3 regions of the Endozoicomonas sp. 8E genome follow, and region 1 is predicted to be linked to each of the others. Evidence: predicted binding sites of a transcription regulator. Region 1 holds the regulator's gene; each other region holds the start of a gene.
What was found. Region 1 encodes PhoB, which activates phosphate uptake and scavenging genes when phosphate is short. Its sites were predicted from a motif close to TGTCATANNNNTGTCANA; they were not measured.

Region 1 (7,318 bases):
ATGACTTTGATCTCAAGTACAACAACCTGATCAAAGTTCCCAGCCCCAGTAACAAGGCCGTAATGTTTTGTGTCATGGATGTCTCCGGTTCCATGACACAGGAAATCAAAGACATGGCCAAGCGCTTTTTCATCCTGCTTTATTTGTTCCTGCAACGTAATTACAAACAGATCGAAGTAGTCTTTATCCGGCACCATACTGCTGCGAAAGAAGTCGATGAGGATGATTTCTTTTATTCCAGAGAAACCGGCGGAACCATTGTCTCCAGTGCTCTGGAGATGACCAGCGACATCATCAATAAACGTTACAACCCGGTGGACTGGAACATTTACGTCGCCCAGGCTTCCGATGGCGATAACTGGGAAGGGGATTCCAGCGTCTGTTCAAAAATTCTGACCGAGCAGATCATGTCGAAGGTTCAATACTTTTCCTACGTCGAAATCACCGACCGGGCTCACCAGAACCTGTGGCGTGAATACGAAAGCATAGCTGAACAGTTCGCCGACCAGTTTGCCATGCAACAGATCAAAACGCCGAATGACATTTATCCTGTGTTCCGTCGTCTGTTTGAGAAAAAAGAAACCGTATAAGCGAGGCACCAACCATGAGTGAGGTTACAGATATTAAAGAGAGAGAACCCATCTCCACGGGTTCAGAATGGACCTTTGATCTCATTCAGGAATACGACCGTGAGCTGGCACGTCTGGCTGACAAGTTCCGACTGGAGACTTACCCGAACCAGATTGAGGTCATCAGTGCCGAACAGATGATGGATGCCTACTCTTCCACGGGTATGCCATTAATGTACAGCCACTGGAGCTTTGGTAAACAATTTCTCCATACCCAGCAGAACTATCAGCGTGGCCGCATGGGGCTGGCTTATGAAATTGTGATCAACTCCAACCCCTGTATCGCTTATCTCATGGAAGAAAACACCATGACCATGCAGGCCCTGGTACTGGCCCATGCCAGTTATGGTCATAACTCATTCTTCAAAGGTAACTATCTGTTCCAGACCTGGACCGATGCCGAATCCATTATTGACTACCTGATGTTTGCCAAGCGTTATGTTGCTGAGTGTGAAGAAAAATATGGCGTCGAAGCGGTTGAAGATGTTCTGGATGCTGCTCATGCCCTGATGAATCAGGGTGTTAATCGCTACAAACGTCCGAGGCCACTTTCAGCAGATCAGGAAAAAGAGCGCCAGCAGGAAAGAGCAGAGTACATTCAGAGAACCCTGAACGACATCTGGAGTACCATTCCAAAGACGGAAGATAAAGAAGAGAAAAAAGTTGAACGCTTTCCCAAAGACCCGGAAGAGAATATTCTCTACTTTCTGGAAAAGAATGCGCCACTGCTGGAAACCTGGCAGCGTGAACTGCTGCGAATAGTCAGGAAAGTATCCCAATACTATTACCCTCAACGTCAAACCCAGGTGATGAACGAAGGCTGGGCCTGCTTCTGGCACTACCATCTTCTCCATGAGCTTTATGATGAAGGAAAAGTCACCGAGGGCTTTATGCTGGAATTTCTGCACTCTCACTCAAGTGTCGTATACCAGCCTCCTTTTGACAGCCCGCACTACAGCGGCATCAACCCCTATACACTGGGCTTCAGTATGTTTCAGGATATTCGCAGAATCTGTGAAAATCCTACCGATGAAGACAGGCACTGGTTCCCGGACATTGCCGACAGTGACTGGCTGGAAACCGTGCACTTTGCAATGAAAAACTTCAAGGATGAAAGCTTTATTTTGCAATTCCTGTCTCCCAAAGTGATGAGAGACCTCAGACTCTTCTCGATTCTGGATGACGAAAGCAAATCCTACCTGGAAGTTGATGCGATTCATAACAGCACCGGATATAAAGAAGTCAGGGAGTCACTGGCTGCCCAGTATAACCTTGGGAACCGAGAACCCAATATCCAGGTCTTTGATGTGGACGTGCGAGGCGATCGAACCCTGACTCTCAGACATTACCAGCACCAGGGACGCCCACTGGATAAAAGTACTGAGGAATTACTCAAGCACGTCCATCGGCTCTGGCAATTTGATGTCAAACTGGAGTCGGTGACCATTGATAACAAGGTAAGCAAAAGCTATCAGTGCCCGGATAAAAAAGATTCCGGAAAGCCTCACTAAAAAGATATGATTGAAAGATTAAGGTCTTTTTATATTTAAAACTAATAAGAATTAATCAGCCATCCTGTCCACTTAAAACCGATGCCCCGCTGCCATGGCAGTGGGAGCTGGCCCTTCCGTTCAATGCAAAAAATACTGAATACGCTGAAAACCAGAGCCTTGATATCTGTAACGACATTTTCAAAGAGCCAGATACAAGGCTGAATGTTTGTTATTTTAAAAACAAGCAATACAACTATAAGCAATTAAATTCATTTGCGTGTCTTAAATGACTCACAACTGTTTATGTATTGTACAATTATTCGTATCCTCTCATAAAACGTTATTAAATCTATTTAAATAGTCCATAAAAGCACATTAAATGCTTCCATCAATTTAAAGCTTCCTGTATAAATAGTTACCTTCGTCATTGAAAATCATTAATACCCCGTCGAATTGGTCTGAATTGGGAGTTCCTGAATGAACGTTTTTGAAGAAATTCATCACCGCCTGAGCAGTAAAACTCGTATCCGCTCTTTGTTTAAAGATGTTCATGTCGAAGATCTTGAGCGTATCATCTCCAGAATGCAGGATGTACTGCAGGAGAAAGTTGAAGCCCGCAATAAAATTGATGAAGAGCGTCAAGCCAAACTGGAAAATATTGAAGCCGTTAAGCAAATCATGGCTGAACGCGGCATTTCAATGGAAGACCTGGACCACTTGGAAGTAGCATCTACAAAACGTCGTCGTAATGTCCAGAGGTTTACTTTTGAGTACCAGACAGAAGCCGGCAACACCGTCCAATGGGACGGCTCTACCACAGGCCGTCTGCCGCGTGACTTCCAGAGCTACCTGGACCGCACCGGCAAAAAACGCCTGGACTGCGTTGTTGGCGAAGAGTAAGTCTACATTTGCCAGAATTTCGGGTTCATGCCCAGCCCGCAGCTTCTTGAGTACAAACACCAATGGATCAAAGTACAATTCTTTGAAAACCTCCCCCACTGACTCGAAGTAACCAGCTGGGGATTCCATTACAGGGTGCTCAGGGCGAGACCACCCTGTTGAACGCTTGGTAGTGTACCCCGCGACAGGTGCTCAAGAGACAGATATAAACTAGTAAAGAAAATACAAATACGCAAACCCGGTGTTCGCAGGATGATTGAAATACACCACCCTGCCAACTGCCGGAAATCAGCGTTTCAGAGTAAAGATAGTCAGGATCAGGCTGTAAAACAGACTATTCGAAGATGAGACCATGAAAAGATTATTCATTTTTTGATGCCAGGCCAAAAAGCAGAAAAGGTGCCACCGGTCCTGTTCTGCTTTTTTCATGAGTGTTTTTCATGAATGTTCCAACTCGAGGCATTTTTCCGGAAAGTGGCAAACAAAGCGGCTGCCTTTTCCCGGGTGACTGCTGATCGTGAGTTTGCCTCCATGTCTCAGCATGACGTGCTTGACGATGGCCAAACCAAGCCCCGTTCCCCCGGTATTCTGGCTACGACTTTTATCAATCCGGTAAAAGCGCTCAGTCAACCTCGGAATATGCATTGGATCAATACCGACACCATTGTCTTCCACCATCATATGTCCGCCTTCCTTGTCCTGCCACCAACGAACATGTATTTTTCCACCCCGGGGTGTATAGCGCACGGCATTAAAGACCAGATTCGAGAAGGCACTGCGCAACTCACTACTGCTGCCTGCCAAAAAGACATCTTCAGGACAATCCAGAGAAATCTGATGCTGGTTTTCACCACTGAGTGCACATCCGTCTTCAACAATGCTGCTGAGCATGGTTTTAACATGAACCCCGTTTTCGTCTGCCTGAGCTTCAGCCGACTCCAGCTTGGACAGCAACAACAGATCTGCCACCAGATTCTGCATTCTCAGTGACTGCTCCTGCATCCTGTTCAGTGCTTTTTCCCAAACAGGAGGCAAACCCGAATCCGGGCCCAGACTGTCCAGCATGGTTTCGAGGTATCCAGACACAACCGTCAGTGGTGTTCTCAGTTCATGAGATACATTGGCAACAAAATCTTTTCTCATGACTTCCAGCTGATTCAAACGCGTGACATCTCTGACGGTCATGAGACGATTGCCTTTGCCATAAACCGTTACATTAAATTGCAGTTGATGGTCCGGGTTGATTGGAGAGGGGATCTCAAGGGCTTTTTGATAACCACCCTGCTCAAAGTAGTCAGCAAACCTTGGATCACGTAGCAGGTTGGTAATCAACTGCCCCTGATCGTCAGGCGTCTTAAACCCCATCAACATTCCAGCGGCAGGATTCCACCATTCCAGGTTGCTCTGATTATCTATCATCACAACACCGTCGTTCAGCGCAGCGGTTGATTCCTGAACGCGTTCAATCACTCCGGCCAGCTTTTGCCGGGAACGACTGTGTTGTTTCTGCAATCGATAGATGCCATCAAAAATTTCACCCCAGAACCCTTTGCTCTCCGGGGGCTCTTTGCTTCTGGCCCTGGGGTCATTCAGCCAGTCCAGCAGCTTGAAGAGTTGACGGAAGCTCCAGACAAAATAACCTCCCATAACCACACAGAGCCCTAAAAAAGGCTCTCCAAACAACCAGCCCAGGGAAAACCCGACAATCAGGTAAGCGATCAGGCGGCTCAGCAAATGAGTTTTTGAAATTGTTGTCATATTACTCCCGGCCAGATGACTGCTGAGCGCTGAGCATAAAAGTTTTACACCCTCGTTGAGAAACGATATCCAGTACCACGAACCGTTTGCACAAAGGCTTCATAGTTATCACCTAAGGCTTTACGCAAGCGTCGAATGTGTACATCAACGGTTCGCTCTTCCACATAAACGTTGCCACCCCAGACCTGATCCAGCAACTGCCCACGGGTATAGGCGCGCTCCTGGTGCGTCAGGAAAAACTGCAGCAAACGGTACTCGGTAGGTCCTATTTCAGCAGGTGAGCCATCGATGGAGACTCTGTGACTGACAGGGTCCAGTTCCAACCCGTTGATGACAATGGGCGACTGGTTATCAAAGCCACCTGTACGACGAAGAACCGCTTTTAAACGGGCAGCCAGCTCACGGGGAGAAAAAGGCTTGGTGATATAGTCATCGGCACCGGTTTCAAGCCCCTGGATTTTGTGGTCTTCTTCACCTTTGGCCGTCAACATAACGATGGGTATTTCAGACGTCAGCTCACTGCGCTTCAGACGGCGGGCCAGCTCAATTCCGGAGACATCTGGTAACATCCAGTCCAGCAAGATCAGATCGGGTTTGTTATCCACAATCAGAGAGTGCGCTTCCTTGGCATCTGCTGCCTCAAGACAGTCATAACCTGCCATTTCCAGAGCAACGGTCACCATTTCGCGAATCGGTGCTTCGTCATCTACGATCAGAATGGTCTTTCCTGGCATTAATCTCTACCTGTTATCTTATCTGTCGATTCGATTTCGGCGGTGACGTTCTGGCGTCTATCAGCTACAGCTCATTGGGGCTTACCGGGAGGGTAATATTTCGGGCAACACCCTTCCGATCGCTCAGGGCTGTTTCTCACTACTTTGATCAACCGCACTATACACCGGACATTACACCTTTGAAATGTTACAGGCAGATGACACACTCCAGGCTGATATCACGGCTTAAAAATAAAAAGATCCCTCAGGGTCTGCAGGATAAGGCTTTTCGCCATTTGTCCCGGCAGCCGCCATAAGTAGCAATACTTACCAAACTTCAAGCCAGATTGAAGTTTGAAGATCAAAGATAACTCAACACGAGACCCGCAAATACAATGGCTCCGACCCAGTGGTTATTAAGAAATGCCCTGAAGCAGGCGTCACGCTCACGACGATGGGTTAACCATTGCTGATAAACGAAAAGGGCTGCAACAGCCAACAGTGAAAGATAATAGAGAGCACCTGACTCCAGTTGATGGCCTACCATGGCCAGTGTCATCAGGGTAAGTACCTGCAGGCAACCTACGATCAGGTTATCCATCTCCCCAAATAGAATGGCTGTGGACTTGATCCCCACTTTCAGATCATCGTCACGGTCCACCATGGCGTATTGAGTATCGTAAGCCACCGTCCAGAAGAGATTGGCCAGAAACATCAGCCAGGCGATGTTTCCCAAGGCGCCACTCTGAGCCGCAAAAGCCATGGGGATCGACCAGCCAAAAGCAGCCCCCAAAACCACCTGGGGCAGATGAGTGTGTCTTTTTGCAAAAGGGTAAGCCAAGGCCAGCAAAAATCCGGCAAAAGAGAGCTGGACGGTAAGGGTATTGGTAAAGAGTACGAGAATGAAAGACAAAAGCACCATGCCGGAGAAATAAATCAGCGCTTCTTTTTCCTGAATTTTACCCGTTACCAGCGGTCGATGCTGTGTTCGCTTAACATGGCCGTCCACTTTCCTGTCTGCAAAGTCATTAATAACGCAGCCTGCACTGCGCATCAAAACCACGCCGACCGAAAAAATCACCAGATTCTTCAGACTCGGCACACCTTCTGCCGCCACCCAGAGTGCCCACATAGTAGGCCAGAACAACAGATAAATACCAATAGGCCGGTCCAGCCGGGCCAGCCGTAAAAAATCTTTTAAACGGGGAAATCGTTGCAGAACGACTTCAGTGACTGCTGATACCGCCATTGGTTTTCTGAATTGCATCATAATATTTAGCATTTTCGCCGTAAGCCTCCCTACTTTTAGAGGGGTGATATAAGGACTCCGTTTGAGTTTTTGACAGAACTATTTTTCAGTTCTATTTTTACTTCGGCTTTTACTGACAGCTATCGAAAACCAACTGGTTATCAGTAACTTAAAGCCCAGAATTTAAAGTCTAAACCGGAAGGGCTGTCCGGTTCTGCCTGTGGAGGCTTCTGTGTAAGTCTGGTTGTTATGAACCAGCAGCAGCCTATGAAGCAGGAAGCTCCTACGTCCTACGTAGGAGAGCAGTCACCTGCTTATCTGCATCTTTCTTATCATCGCTGAGATTCTTATTGCTCATCGCCCTGAATCATGACCGGTATCGCCAGTTTATCAGGTCAGGGCCGGTTCTCAATCAGGCGATGACCAGACTGACTGCGGAAATCGCTACATTTCCGGAGGTGAGTGCTTCAGCAAACAAACAATCATCCTTGTTGAGAATATCGGTGAGCTTTAAGGTTCAGGATGCTTCGACATGACTCTTCAGAACTTTTCTGTCTGTCCAGACAGGTCCGGCAA
Region 2 (7,318 bases), 710 kb from region 1:
GTCCTTGAGAGTTGTCGTCAGCAGCAAATCCACTGGCTGCCAGAAAGAACAAGAACGTACTTATGAAAGAAAACGGTTTTAAGTCGCACACAAACTTTCGCTTTTTTTCAGTCGGAGCCTGAGTGTAGCTCATAGTGCGGGCACACCTGCCTAAGATATTGAAGCAGAGAGTTCTCGCTGAAAAAGCAGCCTGGAATCAATTCCCTGACGACTGAATCTTATAATGATCAACTAATGGTTTAAGTGCCCGCGCTTGGTGAGCAATGGTCGGATCAGTGCTTTTTCCTGCACTACTCAATCTTACATAGACATTATTATCATCTTCAGGCCAGCTGGTCCTTAATCCTTTCTGCATTCGTGACACCAGTTTCTGCACGGAGTAAAAATTAACGGCTGGCTCAAGTGCCCGTGCCTGCTCAGCAATGGCCGGATCATCGCTTCCTTGTGCACTTCTCAACCTTGTATAGATATCACTGTCGTCATTAGGCCAGATATCTCCCCAAGCCTGCCTCAGTGACAACAGATTCCTGACAGAGTAAAAATTAACCAATGGCTCAAGTGCTTCTGCCTGCTCAGCAATAGCCAGATCATTGCTAGCTTTTGCAATCCTCAACTTTTCATGGATATGCCAGTCATCATCGGGCCAAGTCTCTCTCCCTGCCCGCATTTGTGACACCTGATATTGTAAAGCGTACAAATTAGCTAATGGATAAATAGCCCGTGCCTGCTCAGCAATGGCCGGATCAGGGCTATTTACTAATCTCCACAACGACCCCAGGAGATCACTCTGAACTCCAGGCCAACTCCTTTTTCCAGCCTGCACTTGTGACATCAGATGCTGCGCAGAGTACAAATTCACCAATGGATAAAGTGCACTTGCCTGCTCAAAAGTGGCTACGTTATCACCATCCCTCCATGCTTCAGCGATGGTCCCATCAGTACCATATAACCCAACATTTAACCCAACACTCAGGCTTACTAAGAAATGGTCATCAGTACCAAATAAGGCAACATTCAGCATTTCGAAGACACCACGGTCATCGTCTGGCCAGACCCCTTTTCCTGCCTGCATTTGTGAAACCAGTTGCTGCACAGAGTAAAGAAAAATTGTCGGCTTAAGTGCCCGTGCCTGCTTAACAATGGCCGGAACATTGCTATCTTGTGCCATTCTCAACCTCAGAGCGATATCACGCTCATCGTCAGGCCAGGCCCTTCTCCCTGCTTCTATTTGTGACATCAGATGTTGCAAGGAGTACAAACAAACTGACGGCCAAAGTGCCCGCACCTGCTCAGCAATGTCCGGATCATTGATACCTTCTGCCATTCTCAACTCTAAAAAGATATGCCCATCATTGTCAGGCCAGGTCGCTCTCCCTGACTGCACTTGGGACACCCGATGCCGCACAGAGTAAAAATTAACTAATGGCCAGAGGGCCCGTATCTGCTCAGCGATGGCCGGATCATTGCTGGCTCCTGCACGAATCAGCCCTTCATAGATATACCTGTCATTTTCAGGCCAGATCCCTCTCTCTAAAAGCATTTCCGTTACAATATGAGCCACCTCTTGCATTCCTTTCTGGATCAGAAAGTCACCCAGAGCACTCTGATCCTGCCGACAATATGGACAGAAATGGTTGCCTTTCAGGTTAACTTCTTTTGTTAGCCACCGTTTCAGGCAGTCCATATGGAACAAATGCAAACATGACGTTTTCACCACATCGTCAGATTCTTCAAAGTTATTCCGGCACGCTCTGCAAGTTTCCCCAACATATTCAACCCCCTGCGCTTCTTCAAAGTCATTCGAATCGGATTGAGGCAGCATAAAAACGGGATACAACAAAACTGTTTCTGGCTGATGCACCTGCCCATGGCCAGACAAACCTTTCCCCGATAGTTGAGCAAGCAGTTCCGGGGCATCTAAGGGCACCTGACTGAATAACGACCTATTGAACGCCCTCTTCTGTGTAATCCCTGCCAAAGCCGCAGATAAATCTGTGTCACTGACGAATGGTCCGCAAGTGCTGTGATATCCATCACAAAGCCATTGTTTCAGACGCTGCCCGATCCTCAACAGAGCTGACAGGCAGTCAAGCTGCCAGTCAGGCCTATTAAACAATCCCTTATCAGGAAGGCCCGGCATAAATGGAGGAGGTGTTGGTGGGTCAGGTGGAAATCCGCCTCCCGATAATCGCAAGGTGGATTCAGGTGTTGATGTGGGCCATTCTGGCAGTGCAAAACCTGTGCTATTTTTCTCTCTTATCTCAGGAACAATCTCCGAAGACATTAGCCACTGCCACAGAGATGACAGGAAGAAAACGGGCTGCTGGAGAAATGAGCCTTTAATGTCATCAGTTGACCTTACTGGTGAGGGCAAGAGCAGAGCGCCTTCAGGCACAAAGCAGACAAAATCGGATATCAGATAAGCCTCATGATCAGACGTCCCATTTACGACGACGAGCAGAAGTCCCCGAGAGTTGTCAGCAGCAAATCCAATGGCTGCCAGAGAGATCAGGAGTGTACCTATGAAAGAAAACGATTTTAGTCGCACAAAAGTTTTCGCTTTTCTTCAGTTGGAGCCACATTGTAGCTCATAGTGAGTGCGCACTTGACTAAATAGGGAACGGTTTGGCTGCGGTGTTTTTCAGTCAGCTTTTCCGGTCACGGCTATCGATCGCTCATTACCGGGGACACTGTTTCAAGATGCTGAGAGCTGCGGCTTGCCTCTCATTTTTTCAATTCTGTCATATTTCTGTAACACAGACCTTTTAAGGTACGCTCAATAATCTCTGCGACCAGTGCCATGTACCAACCAATAATAGAAGACAGCCCTGGTGTCGATTACAACACCCCGGCTCATAAACGTCATCAGTCACTTCGCTTTCTCAAAGATCACCTGACCCGGTGGGGTGTGGCCGTGGGTGGCCTTGGTGTTATTGCCGCCATTCTGCTGATCTTCATCTATCTTCTTTACGAAGTTGGACCTTTATTCAAAAGTGCAGAAATTGAACAAAGCAGTACCTGGACACAGACGATCACGGGGGAGCAGCGCCCTCTCTATCAGAGTATGGAAGAACAGGCTGAACTGGCTTTTTCCATCACGGCCGACGGCGCCCTGACTTTTGCATCCACCCGAACCGGAGAGCAGAAATATCGCTATTCCCTGCCCCTTCCTGCCGGGACCTCAGTTACCACAATTAGCAATGATCCATCTGATAGCAACCTGCTGGCTGCGGGTCTGAGCAATGGTCAGGTCATTATTTTCAAGCACGGCTATCAAATTACCTGGCCTGATGACAAAAGACTGATTACGCCCAGGGTCACCTACCCATACGGTGAGGAAGCGATTAATCTGGTAACAGGTAATGAGGCTGTTTCACACCTGAGTATCAGTGATAGTGAAGATCAGCTGTTGCTCACCGGTTATGGTGACAAGCGCCTGCATATGACCGCTTTTAGCAAGGAAGAAAACTTCCTGACGGAAGAGGTCACGCTGGAAGAAGAGAGTGTCACTCTGCCTGAAGTCGATGGGCCTGTTCACGATGTACTGATTGCTCCGGATCAACACTGGCTTTTTGTTCAATCCGGTGCTGACGGCCTGACACTGATCGATATCAGCAACATTAATCAGTCTCACATCGTGTCAGAGACTGACCTGACTGCCGACTCGGCCAGAGTAACGACCATGACATTCCTGCTGGGTGGGGCTTCTCTGCTGATAGGCGATGACACCGGCATGGTCACCCAGTGGTTCATGGTCAGAGATGAACAAAACCAGTGGCACCTGCAAAGAATTCGCGAGTTCGAGCTGGCCGGTGAACCTATTATGCAGATAGTGCCTGAGCATCGCCGCAAGGGCTTTCTGGCAGCTGATGACAAGGGTAATGTTGGCATCTTCTACACCACAGCCAACAGAACCTTGCTGACTGAGAAGCTGACCGACGGCCCTGTTGAGCAACTGGTTATTGCCCCCCGTAGCAACTATATGCTGGTGACTGGCAATGGCTCTACCGAATTCTGGCGTGTTGAAAATGAACATCCTGAGGTATCCTTGTCGGCTCTCTGGGGTAAAGTCTGGTATGAGGGCTACGAGAAGCCTGAATATATCTGGCAATCGTCTGCATCGAATAATGACTTTGAACCAAAGCTGAGCCTGACCCCTCTGGCCTTCGGCACTCTTAAGGCCGCCTTTTACGCCATGTTGCTGGCTACACCTCTGGCAATAGCCGGAGCCATCTATACGGCTTACTTCATGGCGCCAGCCATGCGTCGTAAAGTAAAGCCTGTCATTGAATTGATGGAAGCTCTGCCCACGGTCATTCTGGGTTTTCTGGCCGGTCTCTGGCTGGCACCCCTGATCGAAAACAGTCTGGCAGGAATATTTGCACTCTTGTTGATTGTTCCAATAGGCATATTGCTCTTTGCTTTTGCCTGGGACTCCATGCCCGGCAAAATCCGTCACTCCATCCCGGACGGCTGGCAAGCAGCTCTGCTGATTCCTGTGGTACTGATCAGTGGTGCCATTGCGATGAATCTGAACGGTAGCATTGAAGCGACCTTCTTTAATGGCGACCTGAGAAACTGGCTGACCTCTGAGCTGGGTATTCCTTACGATCAACGTAATGCGCTGGTAGTGGGACTGGCTATGGGCTTTGCAGTGATTCCCACCATTTTTTCTATCGCTGAGGATGCCATTTTCAGTGTTCCCAAACATCTGAGTTATGGCTCCCTGGCACTGGGTGCGACGCCCTGGCAGACATTGATTCGGGTGGTATTGCTGACCGCCAGCCCGGGCATATTTTCTGCCGTAATGATTGGTATGGGCCGTGCCGTGGGTGAAACGATGATTGTACTGATGGCTACCGGCAACACACCCATCATGGACGCCAATATTTTCGAAGGCATGAGAACCCTGGCTGCCAACATTGCTGTTGAAATGCCTGAATCCGAAGTCGGCAGCAGCCACTATCGAATTCTGTTCCTTGCTGCATTGGTGCTTTTCCTGTTCACCTTTGTCGTTAATACTGCTGCCGAGATGGTTCGTCATCGACTGCGCAAGAAGTACAGTTCGCTTTAAGGAAGGAGCCGGAACATGAGTAATAAAATAACCAAGTGGTACCAAACTGGCTCTCCCTGGGTTTGGCTCAATGCCGGAGCGGTCGCCATCAGTGTAATTCTTGTTGTCGGCCTTCTGGGCTTGATTGCAATCCGGGGGCTGGGTCACTTCTGGCCAGGACAAATTCTGGTGGCAGACTATGCCCCTCCCGGCCAGGAAGCCCGTTTAATCGCTGGAGAAATAGCAGACACTGAAACCGTTTCTGCAACCCGCCTTGAGGCTGCAGGCCTCCCGGTTCCCGAGGGAATGGAAACACTGACCCGTGACCTGCTTAAAGTGGGTAACAGGGATGTTTCAGGCTCAGACTTTGCCTGGGTCATTGATCTTTGGCTTGAGAATCGCCGTTACCCTGAAAATATCATTGCTCTGGAGCGCAGGGAGTGGGGTAACTTCTACGGTTATCTGAACAACATCAAACAGGATGGCAAAGTGGTTGTAGAGGGTGAAGCAGCCTGGCCAGAGTTCCAGAAAAGACTGAACAGAGCCCTGTCTATCTACGACGAAATCTACGCCATCGAAAAGCACGAAATAGGTTCAGTCAACGCCAAGCTGGAGCGCCTCCGTCTGGAACAGCGAGCCCTCGAACTTAATGGTACAGACACTCCTCAGGCCCTCGCCGATATCGAAGCACAACGCAAGGTATTACAGGCTGAATATAAGGTGATGGAAGCCAGACTGGGTGATCTTTATGTGGCTTTCAATCGTGATAGTCTGGTGGCTACAACTATTGATGGCACAGAGATTGAGCAATCTTTTGGCAAAATCGTCCGGGCCTATAAACCCAATGCCATGACCCTGACCCAGAAAATGTTTTTCTATCTCGATAAGGTCGGCGAATTTATCACTGAGGACCCCAGAGAGGCGAACACGGAAGGGGGAGTTTTCCCAGCTATTTTCGGTACGGTCATGATGGTGATTCTGATGTCGATCATCGTGACCCCTTTTGGTGTAATAGCGGCGGTCTACCTCCGTGAATACGCCAATCAGGGTTGGCTGACCCGAACTATTCGCGTGGCCGTGAACAACCTGGCGGGCGTTCCTTCCATTGTCTACGGTGTATTTGGTCTTGGTTTCTTCATCTATTTTGCCGGCAGCCAGATTGACCAGTTATTTTTCCAGGAAGCACTGCCAGCACCGACCTTTGGTACACCGGGGTTACTCTGGGCATCGATTACTCTGGCCTTATTAACATTGCCTGTTGTTATTGTTGCCACCGAGGAGGGGCTATCACGCATTCCAAGCTCTGTCCGTGAGGGCAGTCTGGCGCTGGGGGCGACCAAGGCAGAAACACTCTGGCGTGTCGTTCTGCCCATGGCCAGCCCTGCCATGATGACAGGATTGATCCTGGCTGTTGCCCGTGCCGCTGGCGAAGTTGCACCTCTGATGCTGGTTGGCGTGGTGAAGCTGGCTCCCAGCTTGCCTCTGGATACTAATTATCCATTCCTGCATCTGGATCAGAAATTCATGCACCTGGGCTTCCATATCTACGATGTCGGCTTCCAGAGTCCTAACGTAGAAGCGGCCAGACCACTGGTTTACGCAACCGCTTTGCTGCTGGTTATTGTCATTGCGGTTCTTAACCTTTCAGCAGTAGCTATTCGCAACCATTTGCGTGAAAAATACAAGAGTCTGGAAGCGTGAGATTAATTCGCTACAAAAAAACAGCCTTGAGCCACAAAAAAGTTTCCCTGACTGAGCCAGGACGGTTTAATTACGTATTAAAGGTAACATCATGCTGGATGAGGCACTGGACTTGAATACACCCACCCGGACAGACAACCAACAGAGTAGAGTCACTCCCGAGGAGACCAGCTCAACACCGGCGTTTAATCTCGACAGCCTGGGACGCAACCGTCGCAAGCTCAGCCTGGAGCAGGAAGAAAAATGTCTGGATATCAGAAATTTGAACCTGTTTTATGGTGAGAAGCAGGCACTGCACGATATCTCTCTGACCATCCCGAAACGCAGGGTCACCGCGTTTATTGGTCCATCAGGCTGTGGTAAATCCACTCTGTTGCGCAGTATGAACAGAATGAATGATCTGGTGGAAGGCTGCCGCGTCGAAGGTGAAATCCAGCTGGATAACCAGAATATCTATCAGAAGGGCGTCAATGTCGCGGACCTCCGCCGTCGTGTTGGCATGGTATTCCAGAAGCCAAACCCCTTCCCGAAGAGTATTTATGAAAATGTCGCCTATGGTCTTCG
Region 3 (7,318 bases), 940 kb from region 1:
TATCCCTGGTGATACTGCGTCGCGGCATTGACCACGGACTGAAAGTCCTGATGTGGGCTCTGTTACCCGGAATAGCCTGGGCCGCCTTTGGTCAGTACAGCGTATTGATCGGGTTGGCAACGACAGCGTTGCTGGCTTGTGTCCTGCGCCAGACTGTCTCATGGCCGAAAACTCTGTTGGCTGTTGTGCCGCTGGGAGGCCTCGTGGCTTTTGCCATGTACCAGATATCACCGCAGATGATCAGTGTCATGGCTGGCACTGTGATGGAGTTTCTGAAAAAGAGTCTCCAGGGCAGTGGCAGTCTGGAGGCTCTGCAACCGGGTGAACATCTGAGACAGGTCCTGGAGTACGGCGTAGCGGGTGCCCTGGCCTGGGTGCACATACTGTTTTGTATCCTGGCTTTGATACTGGCGCGCTCCTGGCAGGCCGATCTCTACAACCCCGGAGGATTCGGTGAAGAATTCCGCAAGGTGCGTTTGCCCGCAGCTGTCGGGGTAAGTCTTCTGACCATCACTTTGATGGGGTCGGCACTGTCACCTATGATGACGGCCCTGGTACCCATCGCATCGTTGCCATTGTTTATTGCAGGAATGGCGCTGGTCCACGGGCTGGTAAAACTGCGTCAACGGGGCAGCTTCTGGTTGATTGGCCTATATATGCTGTTAATCACCCTTACGCAACTGGCATACCCGGTTATTGTTTTGACTGCTTGTCTTGACAGTCTGTTTGATTTTCGCAATCGCGTGAATAAACAGATTCAGGGCTGACAGGCACTAGGTATAAGGTAAGAGGCTAGCGATGGACGTTATCCTGCTTGAGAGAGTTGCCAACCTTGGCAACCTGGGCGACAAGGTAACTGTTAAAGCCGGTTACGGTCGTAACTTTCTGATTCCTTTCAGCAAGGCTGTGCCTGCTACTAAGGAAAATGTTGAAGCTTTTGAAGCTCGTCGTGCCGAGCTGGAAAAGGCTGCTAACGAAAAACTGGCTGCTGCCCAGAAGCGTGCAGCTGAAATGGCTGAAATCGAACTGACCCTGACCGCCAAAGCGGGCGACGAAGGAAAGCTGTTCGGTTCTATCGGCTCACGTGATCTGGCTGAAGCCATCACTGGCGCTGGCGTTGAAGTAGCCAAGAGCGAAATTCGCATGGGCGAAGGTCCCATTCGCGCTACTGGCGAGTACGACATCGCTATCCAGCTGCACACTGACGTTGCAGCGACTATCAAGGTATTCGTTGAAGCTGAATAAGTTCGGTTTTAGCTACGCTTGATATAAAAATACCCGTGGATTTCGGTCCACGGGTATTTTTTTATGTGCCTTCTGTCTCACCTCTTCATTGGCCGTCATATCAGTCAAAAGATTGTTTTAAATCTGTCATCTTAAATACATTTTGCTGTAATTCTTGTGTCGTTTAATGAGCCTGCTTTAAAGGATATTCACAACAAATAAAGCTGGCTTGAACGAGTAGATATTACATGAGCAAATATACTTTTGATCCGACGGTGTATAACTCCAGTGATAACAAGCCGATTTCGGCAGTGCTGGAAAAAGAACTATCCCGTCGCGGTGTTCTGAAACGTGGGGGCGCGCTGGCAGCATTTACTGCACTGGCCAGCTTTGGTTTAACTGGCTGTAACGATGATGACTCTGACGACGTTTTTTCATCAGAGCTCTCTCTCGGCTTTGACTCTATTACCGGCTCCAAGACCGATGCTGTGTCTGTACCTGCTGGTTACTCCGCTCAGGTTCTGGCGCCATGGGGAACACCACTGAATGATCTGGCGGCAGACTGGAAAGATGATGGTACAAACAGTTCCACTGATCAGGCGAATGCTACCGGCATGATGCATGATGGTATGCATTTCTTTCCCCTTGAAGGCAGCAGTACTGAAGGTCTGCTGTGTATAAATCATGAGTTTATTGATCAGACGCGACTGCATCCGAATGGCGCAACTGACAATAATGGTGAACGCCCTGCTGAGGAAGTTCGTAAAGAAATTAACGCTCATGGTGTTTCAGTGGTTCACATCAAACTGACTGATGGCGTTTGGGATGTGGTTAAAAACAGCAACTACAACAAGCGCTACACCGCAGGCTCTGAAATGGATCTGACCGGGCCCGTGGCAGACAGTGATCTGCTGATTACCAAATACACGGACGAAAAAGGGAATAAAGCCCTTGCCCGGGGCACCAACAATAACTGTGGTAATGGTCACACTCCCTGGGGGACTTATCTGACCTGTGAAGAAAACTGGCCTGGCTATTTTACCCGTACCGATGACCCGTCTAACTGGACTGAAGAACAAATACGTCTGGGTATCAGTGACAGGGGGACCCGTTATGATTGGGATACTGTTCCATCTGCTTCAGAAAACGAAACCGGCGAGTTTGCCCGTTTTGATGTAACTCCGGGCTCCGGAGATGAGACTGAGGATTTCCGTAATGAAGCCAATGGCCACGGATACATTGTAGAAATCGACCCCTATAATCCTCAGGCTAAAGCGATCAAACGGACGGCTCTGGGTCGCTTCCGTCACGAAGACTGCTCATTTGGCAAACTGGAAGAAGGTCAGCCCGTTGTTTTCTATTCTGGCCATGACAGCCGGTTTGAGTATATCTACAAGTTTGTTTCCAAAGAACTCTGGAACCCGGCAGATGCTGACTCTGAAGATCGTCTCGCCACCGGTGCCAGGTACATGGATGAAGGTACTTTGTACGCCGCTCGCTTTGATGAAGAAGGCCAGGGTGTATGGTTGCCCCTGACTCCTGATGCAACCACCAAAGACGGTGGAAGATTGGGTGATGTCTCAGGATTCACAACTCAGGCTGAAATTATCCTGAACACGCCGGGTGCAGCTGATTTGGTAGGTGCCACCCCCATGGACCGACCTGAATGGACTGCGGTAGATCCGAAAACCGGCTCTGTTTATGTAACGCTGACAAACAACACTGATCGTGATAATCAGGACGGCGATTCTGATACCGACACCAACGTCGCCAACCCTCGTGAAGGGAATGAGTATGGCCATATTATTCGCTGGAATGAAGGGGCTGACCCAAGCCAGTTTACCTGGGAGTTCTTCCTGTTCGGTTCTTTTGCATCTGAAAGCACCCTGGTGAACCTGTCCGGTCTGAATGAAGCCAATGAATTTGGCAGCCCGGATGGTCTGGCATTTGATGATCGTGGTTTGTTGTGGATTCAAACAGACGGTGGTGCGAATGAGAACACGAATGACCAGATGCTGGCTATTATTCCATCTGAGCTGAACAATACAGAGGATATGCTGGCAGTTAACGCCGACAACCAGGATCAACTGAAGCGTTTCTTTGTGGGGCCAAATGGTTGTGAGGTGACTGGTCTGGCATTTACACCGGATCATCAGAGCTTCTTCCTGAATATGCAGCATCCATCGAACTGGCCTGCCACTGGGGCGATTGACGCAACGGATGAAAGCGGTGCTAACAGGGCGCGTTCTGCCACGGTAGTTGTTATGAAAGACGGTGGTGGTGAAGTGGGGGTTTAATAGCCGTCACCTGACTGCCAATATAACAAAGCCGGTGAGTGGAATGCTCATCGGCTTTTTTGTTGTGAAAAACTTTTTGCTATGTCGTTTTCCATTGGCTGGTGGCGAAACAAAACCAGCTGATCAGGTACTTAAGTACTCGGCCATACGGAATCGAATATTTCCGGCTTATTGGGCAGGTGCTCTGCAAGGCGCAACGACGGGAACATAGCAAGCTATGTGACCAGAGTTGCAACGCAGCACGACTGCATGGATGCAGGAGCTAGAGCAACGCAGGAGCAGTTGCCGCGAGTGCCTGAACAATAAGTCAGAAAATATGATTTCGTATGGTTGAGTACTTATATATCATTGCGCCAGAGCCAATCCAGTGGCACTGCCATGCAGTTTTTTGTTTTGAGTGGCAGTGCATTGTTACCACAATAAATCAATACGCCACCTTTAAAGTGTTTGTCGGCCTGGCCAGCAAGTCGCCTTAAGCCTTCTCCGTCTTTTTCCTGAATACTGATAGCTTTTTTAATTTCTATACCGTAGATATCACGATTGTGTTCGATGACCAGATCCACCTCCACCTGATCTTTATCCCGGTAATAACTGAGGTGGACAGGGTCATCCAGCCATTCGGTCAGAGCTCTTATCTGCTGTATTACAAAACTCTACAGAATGGGACCGAAGGGGGTCGAATAGTCCTGCCACTCTTCAGCTTTCAGTCGATTCAGCATGCTTGCCAACCCACTGTCTGCGATATGAATTTTAGGTGCTTTTACCAAGCGTTTGGCCGCATTATTATGCCATGCTGGCAAACGGTAGAAGAGAAACAGGTGCTCCAGAATACTGATGTATTTATCGGTGGTCTCGCGTCGTATTTTCAGGTCAGTGGCAATGCTACTCCTCTTCTATTTTGGGTTGTAAATAGCGTGGGAAGTATGGCATCAGAAGGTGCTTCAAGTTTCGGCTAATTGTCTATTACTCTAGCGTCTAATTGCCTATTTAGTTTCCGGCTAAATGCCGGTTTTCTTTCTTTGCTTGTTTTTTTATCTAATAAAAACAAATAGTTAGATTGTTCTTTTGATTGCTTAAGTATATGGTTTTTTGCAGGCCAAAAATGGCCTGCTACTCGCTTTAAATCTTGCCGGGATTTCCCGGTGAATAGGAACCTTGGCGGGGTTCGTTCATTCTCAAGAAGACTTTTTCATAAAAGGCGTCATCCGGGCAAACAGCAGTCCAAGTTCAAACAACAGCCACATAGGTCCAGCCAGCAGGCTCTGGGAGATAACGTCGGGTGGTGTCAGAAGCATACCGATTACAAAACAACCCACTACGATATAGGGACGCTTTTTAGAAAGGGATTCAATAGTGCTAATGCCAGACCAGATCAGTAACAGGGTTGCGACAGGAATTTCGAAGGCCAGCCCGAAGGCAAAAAACAGTTTAAGAATAAAGTTCAGGTAGCTGCTGATGTCGGTCATCATGGTGACCGTTTCAGGCCCGGTCGTGGTAAAGAAACCAAAGATCAGTGGGAACACCACAAAATAGGCAAAAGCGACACCGGCATAAAAGAGTATGACGCTGGTTATAAGCAATGGAATGGCCAGATGTTTTTCATTCTTGTACAGGCCAGGAGCGATAAATCCCCAGACCTGATGGAGAATGAAGGGAATAGCTAAAAACAGGGAGAGCACGAGGCTGAGTTTAAACGGGGCAAAGAAAGGAGAGGCTACATCGGTGGCTATCATGCTGGTGCCTTCGGGCATTAGCAGGCGCAGAGGCTCGGAAACCAGCTCGTAAATATCGTTGGAGAAGTAAAACAGTCCGACAAAGAACAGCAGGGTAATCACCATACTTTTCAGCACCCGTGCACGTAACTCGAGCAGATGCTGAATCAGGGGTTGTTCTGATTGAATCGTTGGAGTTTCAGTCTTCATAAATGTCTCGGCAGGCATCAAACAAAGGCAGCGCTCAGGCCGCCTTTATTTTGGAATCGGATGGTTTGGAGGGATTTCCAGAGGCTAAGGTTGCTTCCTGCTTCAGAGATCGGACCTCTTTATTCAGCTCTTCCAACTGCAGATCCTGTTTGATCTCATTGACCTTTAGCTCTTTATTGACCGTTTCTTTTATATTGCTGGCGCTGCTACGCAGGTAATTGATCCATTGCAGAGTGGTTTTTATGGCGTGAGGCAAGCGCTCGGGCCCCAGAATCACCAGGGCGAGCACTGAGATAACCAGCAGTTCAGCAAAGCCAATATCAAACACGCTGACGTCCTCAGGCTTTGTTATGACTCAGTTCTCTGCTCTTTTCGGTGTCCTGGCTATTGGTCGCAGGGTTTTCTGCTGAAGCTGAGTCATCGCTGATGCTCTTCTTGAAGCCTTTGATCGCTCCACCCAGGTCACTGCCAAGACCCTTAAGTCGTTTGGTGCCAAACAGCATGACAAGGATCAAAAGTACGATTAACAGTTGCCAGATACTGATACCGCCAAGGCCCATAGTGATTTTTCCTTTATGATTCTTTGAAAGTGGTCACTATAGCGTTTCATTATGGAGAAATTATGACAAGCCTCCAGCTGTAGAGCATAATCCGGACACTTGGAATTCATCCTCAATCAAATCATATGCGCCAGCAGTTTAGTCACTCATCAAGTTGCTGTATTCTGTAAGCTCCGATTTTGGTATTCATGAATCATGCTGGAAGCACTGCCCCAAGAAAGCGAACTGCCCATTGATGAAGCAACCGTAAGCCTGAAGACCCCCCCTCATTCCATTGAGGCGGAGCAGTCTGTGCTCGGTGGACTGCTGCTGGATAATGAAGCCTGGGATAAAGTGGCTGACAAGATCACGGCTGACGACTTTTATCACCCCCGTCACAAAATTATTTTCTCGTCGATGGCTAAATCGGCGAATGAGACGCTTCCCTTTGACCCCCTGACACTGGCCGCCACCCTGGAGAACCAGGACGAACTGGAACAGGCCGGTGGTATGGTGTACATCACCGAGCTGGTGGCCAATGTTGCCGGTATTGCCAATATTGAGGCTTACGCCGGAATCATTCAGGAGCGTTCCGTTTTCAGAAAGGTGATCAATGCCAGTCAGAAGATGGCTGAAAGCGCCTACAATCCGGAAGGTCGGGACAGCCAGACAGTATTGGATGAAGCTGAACGGCTGGTTTTCAACATCGCTGAGGAGCGCCCCAAAACCGGTGGTCCGGTAGGTGTTCGGGAAATCCTGGATAACACGGTTCAGAAAATTGATGAGCTTTTTAACGCTGGCGATGCCATTACCGGTATCACCACAGGCTTTAGTGATCTGGACAATATGACGTCAGGTATGCAGCCCTCGGATATGATTATTGTTGCGGCCAGGCCGTCGATGGGAAAAACGACGTTCGCGATGAACCTGGTCGAAAACGCCCTGCTAAATACCGAAAAAGTGGTCATGGTCTTCAGTCTCGAAATGCCCTCTGAGCAGCTGATGATGCGTATGTTGTCCTCTCTGGGCCGGATCAATCAGGGCAAAGTGCGTTCCGGTAAGCTGGAAGAAGACGACTGGCCGAAGCTGGTGTCAGCGGTGGAGAAAATCAAGGACAAAAAGCTGTTTATTGATGACACCGCAGGCATCAGCCCTTCAGAAATGCGTTCCCGAATCCGTCGTGTGGTGCGTGAACATGGTGACATGGCCATGATTATGATCGACTATCTGCAGCTGATGCAGATTCCCGGTTTCAGCGAAGGTCGTACCAACGAAATTTCGGAAATTTCCCGATCCCTGAAAGCCATCGCCAAGGAGTTCAACGTACCGGTGATTG

Region 2: the regulator PhoB is predicted to act here: its motif matches at 2,740-2,757, upstream of P6910_RS01555 (ABC transporter permease subunit).
Region 3: the regulator PhoB is predicted to act here: its motif matches at 1,359-1,376, upstream of P6910_RS02570 (PhoX family phosphatase).

Annotation. Positions count from the first base shown of each region.
Region 1 is NZ_CP120717.1:7,067,252-7,074,569, forward strand. It holds gene P6910_RS25280 (YeaH/YhbH family protein) at 1-590, shown strand, start outside; gene P6910_RS25285 (SpoVR family protein) at 605-2,140, shown strand; gene P6910_RS25290 (H-NS family nucleoid-associated regulatory protein) at 2,600-3,022, shown strand; gene phoR (phosphate regulon sensor histidine kinase PhoR) at 3,461-4,780, opposite strand; gene phoB (phosphate regulon transcriptional regulator PhoB) at 4,825-5,514, opposite strand; gene ubiA (4-hydroxybenzoate octaprenyltransferase) at 5,855-6,742, opposite strand; gene P6910_RS25310 (chorismate--pyruvate lyase family protein) at 7,283-7,318, opposite strand, start outside.
Region 2 is NZ_CP120717.1:400,955-408,272, reverse strand. It holds gene P6910_RS01565 (RING-H2 finger protein) at 1-52, opposite strand, end outside; gene P6910_RS01560 (RING-H2 finger protein) at 197-2,284, opposite strand; gene P6910_RS01555 (ABC transporter permease subunit) at 2,801-5,074, shown strand; gene pstA (phosphate ABC transporter permease PstA) at 5,090-6,754, shown strand; gene pstB (phosphate ABC transporter ATP-binding protein PstB) at 6,846-7,318, shown strand, end outside.
Region 3 is NZ_CP120717.1:633,415-640,732, forward strand. It holds gene P6910_RS02560 (hypothetical protein) at 1-767, shown strand, start outside; gene rplI (50S ribosomal protein L9) at 799-1,245, shown strand; gene P6910_RS02570 (PhoX family phosphatase) at 1,473-3,521, shown strand; partial or broken gene P6910_RS02575 (ATP-binding protein) at 3,860-4,402, opposite strand; gene tatC (twin-arginine translocase subunit TatC) at 4,697-5,443, opposite strand; gene tatB (Sec-independent protein translocase protein TatB) at 5,478-5,771, opposite strand; gene tatA (twin-arginine translocase TatA/TatE family subunit) at 5,782-6,003, opposite strand; gene dnaB (replicative DNA helicase) at 6,199-7,318, shown strand, end outside.